2 regions of the Sediminibacillus sp. JSM 1682029 genome follow, and region 1 is predicted to be linked to the other one. Evidence: a T-box and tRNA genes for the amino acid it is inferred to sense, from the RefSeq annotation. Region 1 holds a T-box; the other holds one or more tRNA genes.

Region 1 (4,575 bases):
ATGAATCTTGTATCCTTTCCGCCGTAGATTGCGGTCTGCTAGAATACTATATTCCTCCTGCAGCGAGTCGTTGCTTGCAATGTCTTCTTCCGTGTATCCATCTTGCTCGGCAAGCTGTTTCATGATGATATCCTTGGCACGTTCTTCCACTTCATTGGTCAAGTAAGGATACTTGTCCAATGGAGTAGGCGTGGGTTCTGTAAAGTCAGCCGTGATATCGTAGTCGGAAGCTTTCTTGTATTCATCCTCGGTGATGTATTCAGCTTCCAGCATTCTGTTCAGGACGGTCTGCATCCGGTTCAAGCCTGGCTGAAGTGCATCTTCATCTTTTATTTCTCCTGTATTGGTAAAAGGTGTGTAGTAAGACGGACTTTGCGGAAGCCCGGCGATAAAGGCTGCCTGCGCAAGGTTGATTTCACTTGCTCCTACACCGAAAATTCCTTGTGCTGCTGTCTCAATCCCTGCAATATTGTCTCCGGATGCGTTTCTGCCAAAGGGGACAATGTTAAGATAGGCTTCCAGAATTTCATCTTTGCTAAGTGACTTTTCCAAGCGCATGGCCAGAAGTATTTCTTTCGCTTTTCTTTCAAAAGACACTTCGTTGGTTAGAATCTGGTTTTTGATTAATTGCTGGGTCAGTGTACTCCCGCCGGTTTTCACCGCTGAATTTGTCGCTTCTTGATATATTGCACGCAGAATCGCTTTTGGAACGACCCCGTTATGTGTTTCAAATTCGGAATCCTCCGTAGCGATGATGGCATCTTTCACATAATCCGATACTTTATCGAGAGTGGTTTCCTCCCGGTACAAGTCAGAGCGGATGTTTCCTAAGTATTTGTCATCAGCAAAATATAATTCCGATGTTTCTTCATAGTTATATATGTCTTCTTTCATGTTTTCTGCTGACCTTACCGGTTCATCCTTGACAAGTGAGGCAAAGTACCCAGCCCCTGTTCCACCTGCAAAAAACAATCCGATACATCCGATGATAATGAAGAAAAGAATGATATTCCAAACAACATCGTAAGTAATTCGAAAGTTTTTCTGAATCTTACCTGCCTGCCACCATTCCTTCACCTTATCTTTATATTTGACCGCAAAATTTTTTAGATTCACAGCAAAACCTCCTAAATATCAATCTATATTATAGCACAGCAGTCAACTTGCACGCAGGTTTTCCTCTATATAATATTGCATTTACCCAAAAGATATGGTATTAATGTATCATTAGTAAATAAAATGTAATATTTTCAGAACTTCTGAAAAATAAAAGCGAAGAAGGAATGAAGTAGTGGATGGTTCCCTGTGACTCAGAGAGCTGCCGGATGCTGAAAGGCAGTACAAAACCATTCCGCGAATTACGTTCTGGAGTTTCTCCTGCGAAACCAGGGGACGGCTTGCCTGGCCGTTATTGAATCAAGTGGCATTCTTTGGAATGCAACAAGGGTGGTACCGCGAACAGCTTCGTCCCTTTATTTGGGGAGGAGGTTTTTTTGTTTGTTTATGGTTTGGCATTTCCCAGACAAAATAATCGGAAAAGGAGTGTTGAGCATGGATGTTTTGGAAGATTTGCAAATGCGAGGTCTCGTGCAACAGACCACTGATGAAGAGGGGTTGAAAAAACATTTAAAGGAAAATGTCGTGACGTTATACTGCGGCTTCGATCCCACGGCGGATAGCCTTCATATTGGACATTTGCTTCCGATTACCATATTGAAGAGATTTCAGCGTTCCGGCCATCGACCAATCGCGCTAATAGGCGGCGGAACAGGAATGATCGGGGATCCGAGTGGTCGTTCCACAGAAAGAACATTAAACGAAGCAGACGTAGTAAAAGGATTCAGCGAAAAAATCAAGCAACAACTTGCAAAACTGCTTAATTTTGAAGAAGGGAACAATGCAGCAGTAGCACGCAATAATTATGAGTGGCTTTCTCAAATGACGATCATTGATTTCTTAAGGGATACCGGAAAGCATTTCGGCATCAATTACATGCTTGCCAAGGAATCAGTAGAATCACGCATCCAGAATGGAATATCATTTACTGAATTCAGTTACATGATTTTACAATCACTTGATTTTCAAAACCTTTACGAAAAAGAAAACTGTACACTGCAAATCGGCGGAAGTGATCAATGGGGAAATATCACTGCCGGGATGGAATTGATCCGCAGAACGCGTGAGGATCAGGGAACAGAGGCAAAGGTTTTCGGTTTGACGGTGCCATTGATCACCAAAGCGGACGGTACCAAATTCGGCAAAACAGCTGGAGGAGCAGTATGGCTTGATCCGGAAAAAACGTCTCCGTACGAATTTTACCAGTTTTGGATCAATACAGACGACCGTGATGTAATGAAATTCATCAAGTACTTCACATTCATGGATCAAGAGGAGTTACGGTCACTTGAAAAAGAACATGAGGCTGCTCCGGAAAAACGTACAGCCCACACAAGGTTGGCGGAAGAAATGACAGAAATGGTTCATGGCAGAGAGGCCCTTGAGCAAGCAAAACGGATTTCCGGTGCCTTGTTCAGCGGAGATATCAAGTCATTGAACGCTGATGAAATCGAACAGGGCTTCAAGGATGTACCTTCTTACAAAAGAACAAAAGAAGATGCTAATATTGTCGAACTATTGGTAGAAGCAGGCATTTCTTCTTCTAAAAGGCAGGCCAGGGAGGATGTCAAAAACGGAGCCATTTACATCAATGGCGACAGGGAGCAGGATTTAGGCAAGACCATCGGGGCTGAAGAACGCATTGATGACAGATTTACCATTATAAGAAGAGGGAAGAAAAAGTATTTTTTGATTCGCTTTCAATGATTGATTTTCCATAAACTGAAAAAAGGGATAGTGACCAAATCAAAAACCGAACGATTTCGTTCGGTTTTTGATTGGAAAAGCAAACCGTTCTATCCTTTTCTTATGAATCGTGCAACTCTCCACGCCGGCAAGGTACTTCACTTTGTGCGCGCGCGGCTTCAGCTAACTTGGCAAGGAAAACTACTCATTTCGCACTCATCCCGCTGGAGTCAACGCACTTTGACTTCGTTGGATGGAGATAGCTACTCTTCTGATGTGATTTCCGTGTTTCCTATTGCCGTCATTGGTAGAAAGCTATGCTGCATGGAAACCAGGAATATTCGGTTCTCTGTCAAATGTGGTGGTGTGATTTTTCTTCCATTTTACTCAGGCTGCAGAGGAAATAAATTCGATTTCCACGGATGAACGCCCGAGCCTCCTCGCACAGCTCGCTGCGGGGTCTCGGCCGCCCGTTTTTCCGCAGGAGTCTCGCTTATTTTCTCTGCTACGCCATTTCGCTCTATAGAGCCTTATTAACTGCTTGCTGCTATAAAATTTTATGCTTTAATCGTTCAAATTAATCGTTTAAAGTCTTTGATGCCAAAAGAATCTCGTTTTAAAACGAATACGTGTCTTCTTTATCTACCTCTGCTGGAACTTCCCGGCGAACTTCATCCAATCCCAAATAGTTCTATGATAAAATGACCTTTCACTCATATCCCTCTCTTTTTCCTTTGGTGTCTTCAACCTTTAGGGTAACAAAGAGAGAGGGAATGAGTGTGTTTTTCTGCACACTGCAGGAAAACACATCACGATAGGGGACGCCACCACATTCAGTATGAGCCGAATATTCTTATGTTTCGCCCATGAACAAAAAATCTCCCCGCCTATGAAAGGCGGGGAGATTTTTATCAAGCAAGTTATTAACGAGAGTAGAATTCAACGATAAGCGCTTCGTTGATTTCTGCTGGAAGTTCAGAACGTTCAGGGAAACGAGTGTAAGTTCCTTCCAAAGCATCTTCATTGAAAGATAGGTATTCAGGAACAAAGTTGTTTGTTTCCACAGCTTCTTTAACGATATTAAGACTTTGTGACTTTTCACGAAGACCAATCACTTGTCCTGGCTTCACTCGGTAGGAAGCAATGTCCACGCGTCCGCCATCGACGGTAACATGACCGTGGCTTACAAGCTGGCGTGCTTGTCTGCGAGTGCGGGCAAGACCCAGACGGTAAACCAGGTTATCCAAACGGGATTCGAGAAGGATCATGAAGTTTTCACCATGGATACCTTTCATTTTTCCAGCCTGGTCGAACAAGCGACGGAATTGACGTTCGTTAATTCCGTACATGAAGCGAAGCTTTTGCTTCTCTTGCAATTGAAGACCATATTCAGATAATTTGCGGCGCTGGTTGGCACCATGTTGACCTGGGGCGTAAGGACGTTTATCTAGTTCCTTGCCAGTACCAGTTAAAGAAATTCCGAGACGACGAGACTTTTTCCATACAGGACCTGTATAGCGAGCCATTGTACATCTTCTCCTTTATATATAAGATTTGCATAAAATAAGACAGTGTGTTCCCGATCGCTGCCCATTTTGTTTTCATGTACCATCGCTCCAGCAGCAGAGAGTTACACGATACACCTTACAATCTATAAGGAACAAAATGAAACAGTCGGAGGTTCACGTAGGCTACCTTTTTTACACAAAGTCCATTATAGTTTTTTTGGATAGAGAAGTCAAGGGCCGTTTGCTTGAATACAAATATTCGGAA
Region 2 (4,575 bases), on a different contig from region 1:
CAAAAGGGGAAATCGACGATCAGTATCAACCAAACCTCTTGCCATTGGATGCCACAGTCACTGTGCTTGAAACGGATCGTTCCGTAGACACGAACCCTGCTGATGGAAGCTTCCGCTTACTTCATGGTGCGGGAGAGTACACTCTACAAGCAGACGCGTACGGGTTCTATGCCGAGGAGCAGGCTGTTGGTGTTCCGGAAGAAGGCTCAGTAGAAGCCAGTTTCACGTTGAATCCGATCCCGACTGGTACGGTTTCCGGCCAAGTGATCAATGAAGAAACCGGGGAACCGATTGAAGGAGCTACCTTGATGCTTGTCGAGGACGCAGCAGTCGATCCTGTGGAAACAGGGGAAGATGGATCTTACTCCATCGAAGCATATGAAGGAGATTATACTCTTCGTGTGATGGCTCCGGAATTTCACGCTAAAGAAGTTTCTGTTTCCATTGAAGCGGATGAAACGGTCGAACTGACAATCGAAATGGACCCATTCATTGGGTACCCGGGAGAAATCGGTTACGATGATGGAACAGCAGAGAATGCACGTGCATTTTATGATGCGGGCAACGGCTGGGCTGTGAAAATGTCTCTTGCAGAAGGGCAGGAATCAGCCATGGTTACAGGTGGTCTTTTCCGTTTCTGGACAGAAGATTGGCCAGTACCTGGCGGAGAGGAATTCCAAGTAGCTGTCTACGATGCCAGCGGACCGGATGGGGCACCAGGTGAAAAACTTGGCGGACCATACGATGCAACTGCTTTGCGGAACGGCGAGTGGACGCGTGTCGACCTGGCTGATAAAGGAATTTCTGTATCCGGAGATTTCTATATGGTTTATATTCAAAGTCAACCAAATCCAAACACTCCAGGACTAGGTACTGATGAAGATGGAGAAAACGCCGGAAGAAGCTGGCAATTGGTTGACGGTGGCTGGAGTCAAACACCAGAGGCCGAAGGGAATTACATGATCCGGGCCTTGGTGAGCTATGCAGCTGAAGCACCAGTTATTGAATCGCCATCAGATAACAGTTATACAAAGGAAGAAGTTGTTACGGTTACTGGAAGCGCGGCACCATCTACAACCCTGACTGTTTACAATAACGAAGAAGAAGCAGCGGTGACAGAAGTCAGTGAAGCTGGTGAATTTTCGGTCGATGTTACACTTGAACCAGGGGCTAATTCCCTGACAGCTGTTTCTTCTACCGATAACGGTTCCACTGACCCTTCTGACCCGGTTGTCATAACACTCGACCAACAGAAGCCTGAACTTACTATCACTTCTCCGGAAGATGGAGAAAAAACGAATAAAGAGGTAGTGAAGGTTACTGGCGAGGTTGAAGAAGACAATCTTGATAAAGTGGTAGTGAACGGTCAGAAAGCAGACGTTGATGAAAATGGAGCGTTTTCTAAGCGTATTCTTCTGGATGATGGTGAGAACGAAATTAAAGTCCGGGCTGTTGACAAAGCCGGTAATGTCCGTGTCAAAACCGTCACCATTGACGCGAAACTGACTGCGCCGGAAATCACCAATGTTTTACCAGAAGAGGATGTCCAACTTCAAGCAGGCGAATCAGTGAAAATCGAGTTTGATTCAGAAGCGGATTTGGATGCAACATTCTATATCAAAATGCCTTTAACCAATTTATCCAACAACGCTACCGAGCTGCCGATGATTGAAACCGAAGATGGACATTATGTTGGTTACTGGACAGCTACTTCCAATTTGGTAGCGGAAGGAGCGGAAATTGTGGTGAAAATAAGTGATGATTACGGTAATACAACCGAGGCAGCAGCCGAAGGGAAATTGTTTATTAACACGGAAGACTAAGCTTTTTACCTCCCCCTATATTATATAAATGGATTGGCCCCTTGGTGCCGTTTCACCAAGGGGTTGTTTTTATGGAAGAACGGCAAAGTTTTTGCGGAAAAATGCTTGTCAAAATCCACAATACCTATTATAATCATATTCGTGCTTAGAAACAGGAACGGCGTTTGTTAGAGGAGAAAATAAAATATAAAAATTTACTCTTTACAAACACCACCTATTTGAGTTATAATAGTATCTGTCAGTTTGAAAGATAGACAATACTGGCCCGTTGGTCAAGTGGTTAAGACACCGCCCTTTCACGGCGGTAACACGGGTTCGAATCCCGTACGGGTCACCATATATTTTAGTTAGTTGGAGGATTAGCTCAGCTGGGAGAGCACCTGCCTTACAAGCAGGGGGTCGCAGGTTCGAGCCCTGCATCCTCCACCATTTGCCGGCCTAGCTCAATTGGTAGAGCAACTGACTTGTAATCAGTAGGTTGGGGGTTCAAGTCCTCTGGCCGGCACCATCTTTTTAATTGTATAACCTGCATTCCGAAGATTATAATAGGGGTACAGGTCCATTAATACATGGAGGGATAGCGAAGTTGGCCAAACGCGGCGGACTGTAAATCCGCTCCCATCGGGTTCGTAGGTTCGAGTCCTACTCCCTCCATCATTTAAAAACATATAAAAACGATTTAAGTGCGAGCAGCTGGCACTGCTTTTGTTTTTATTGGGCTATAGCCAAGCGGTAAGGCATCGGGTTTTGATCCCGTGATTCGCTGGTTCGAATCCAGCTAGCCCAGCCATTTCTTTTATAAGTAAGATGATTGGATTTATTGTGAGCCATTAGCTCAGTTGGTAGAGCATCTGACTTTTAATCAGAGGGTCGGAGGTTCGAATCCTCCATGGCTCATCAAGGAAGTTGTGGTCCGGATTCTCACCTACGGTTCCCCTTGCTTTCGGTTTACAACAAAAGGATGCAAGGACTAGCCTGCGGCGTCGGAATCCTCCATGGCTCATCAAGGAAGTTGTGGTCGGATTCTCACCTACGGTTCCCCTTGCTTTCGATTTACAACAAAAGGATGCAAGGACTAGCCTGCGGCGTCGGAATCCTCCATGGCTCATTGTTTAACTTAAGATGGACAGGGCTGTTTTCAGTGTTCTCCATGTCTTTCTCGTTGTTGCCATTAAAATTTGCGGATGTGGCGGAATTGGCAGACGCGCTAGAATCAGGCTCTAGTGTCTTCGGACGTGGGGGTTCAAGTCCCTCCATCCGCACCATATGCGGAAGTAGTTCAGTGGTAGAACACCACCTTGCCAAGGTGGGGGTCGCGGGTTCGAATCCCGTCTTCCGCTCCAATATGGGGCCTTAGCTCAGCTGGGAGAGCGCCTGCTTTGCACGCAGGAGGTCAGCGGTTCGATCCCGCTAGGCTCCACTTCTAATAAAGGGTAAAATTACTGTTGACAGTAGTTTTACCCTTTTTATGTGGAATGAAATAGGGTGTGTGTCTGGCTTCAGCGTCTCCCGCTCGAGGTCTTAAGTCAATCCTTTATGTGGGCAGGAATATCAATCTGCCACTTCCGTATATATATACAATTTTTTGTCCGGTTGAGTCATTCCTGCACTTTTGACTAAAATGAAGATAGGAAGTAACGAACTTTGAAAAAATGAAAGCGGATCCTTGGAGTTATAAAGGGATGATAAATCGGGAGGAGGCAACATTGTGGTTAATAAGAAAGTATCGATTATAGGTGTTCCGATGGATTTAGGACAGAACAGACGTGGGGTCGATATGGGGCCGAGCGCGATTCGCTATGCCGGTGTGTTGGAAACTCTGGAGGCGTTGAATTTTCAAATCGAAGACTTGGGGGATATTAAAATTTCCCGTCCGAGTCGGGGGGCGGAACAGCTGCAAGACAACTTGCGCAATTTAGGCCAAGTTGCCGAAGGGAATGAGTTGCTTGCCAAGCAGGTGGATGAAGTGATAACTGCCGGAAGGTTTCCCCTCGTGTTAGGCGGAGATCATAGCATTGCTATCGGAAGTTTGGCTGGGATAGCCAAGCATTACGAAAACCTTGGGGTGATATGGTACGATGCTCACGGAGACCTTAACACGGCGGACACATCGCCTTCCGGGAATATACACGGCATGCCATTGGCGGTGAATCTTGGACTGGGACACGAGCGACTGACCAATATACTAGGTTATCAGCCAAAAATAAAACCGGAAAACATTGTCCTCATCGGAGCGCGTTCTTTGGATGAAGGGGAAAAAGAGCTTATCCGTGAAAAAGGCATTAAGGTATATACAATGCATGAAGTGGATCGGATGGGAATGTCTGCGGTGATAACGGAAGTCATCGATTATTTAAAGGATCGAACCGACGGTGTGCATCTAAGCCTTGATTTGGATGGACTCGATCCGGGAGATGCACCGGGAGTGGGTACTCCGGTAATCGGGGGTCTGAGTTACCGGGAGAGCCATCTGGCTATGGAAATGCTGGCGGAAACAGACATGGTCACTTCTGCGGAGTTCGTGGAAGTAAATCCTATATTGGATGAAAAAAATAAAACAGCTGTAATAGCTGTGGGATTAATGGGTTCTTTATTTGGAGAAAAATTAAAGTAGTTTTATGGTGTGGCCCTTGCTGAAAAGCGGGGGTTTTTTTGTTTTCGATTATGCTTTATCGTATTCATTCAGCCAGTAATCGAGCCGGGTACTGGCCGAGACTACTGCATCGGAGGTAAGTTCTTTTTTGTGAGACAG

Evidence for each region. The T-box of region 1 lies ahead of tyrS (tyrosine--tRNA ligase). A T-box ahead of a tRNA ligase gene usually reads a tRNA of that ligase, here a tRNA-Tyr.
Region 2: it has a tRNA-Tyr gene. The T-box ahead of tyrS (tyrosine--tRNA ligase) is inferred to sense a tRNA for this amino acid. The anticodon was not compared.

What each region holds. Positions count from the first base shown of each region.
Region 1 is NZ_JBEWYY010000002.1:455,216-459,790, reverse strand. It holds gene ABVF09_RS06145 (transglycosylase domain-containing protein) at 1-1,116, opposite strand, end outside; T-box leader at 1,267-1,475, shown strand; gene tyrS (tyrosine--tRNA ligase) at 1,552-2,823, shown strand; gene rpsD (30S ribosomal protein S4) at 3,726-4,328, opposite strand.
Region 2 is NZ_JBEWYY010000011.1:3,424-7,998, forward strand. It holds gene ABVF09_RS16130 (S8 family serine peptidase) at 1-1,823, shown strand, start outside; tRNA gene ABVF09_RS16135 (tRNA-Glu) at 2,086-2,160, shown strand; tRNA gene ABVF09_RS16140 (tRNA-Val) at 2,177-2,252, shown strand; tRNA gene ABVF09_RS16145 (tRNA-Thr) at 2,256-2,331, shown strand; tRNA gene ABVF09_RS16150 (tRNA-Tyr) at 2,395-2,477, shown strand; tRNA gene ABVF09_RS16155 (tRNA-Gln) at 2,539-2,613, shown strand; tRNA gene ABVF09_RS16160 (tRNA-Lys) at 2,648-2,720, shown strand; tRNA gene ABVF09_RS16165 (tRNA-Leu) at 3,004-3,088, shown strand; tRNA gene ABVF09_RS16170 (tRNA-Gly) at 3,092-3,166, shown strand; tRNA gene ABVF09_RS16175 (tRNA-Ala) at 3,171-3,243, shown strand; gene rocF (arginase) at 3,532-4,437, shown strand; gene ABVF09_RS16185 (aspartyl-phosphate phosphatase Spo0E family protein) at 4,486-4,575, opposite strand, start outside.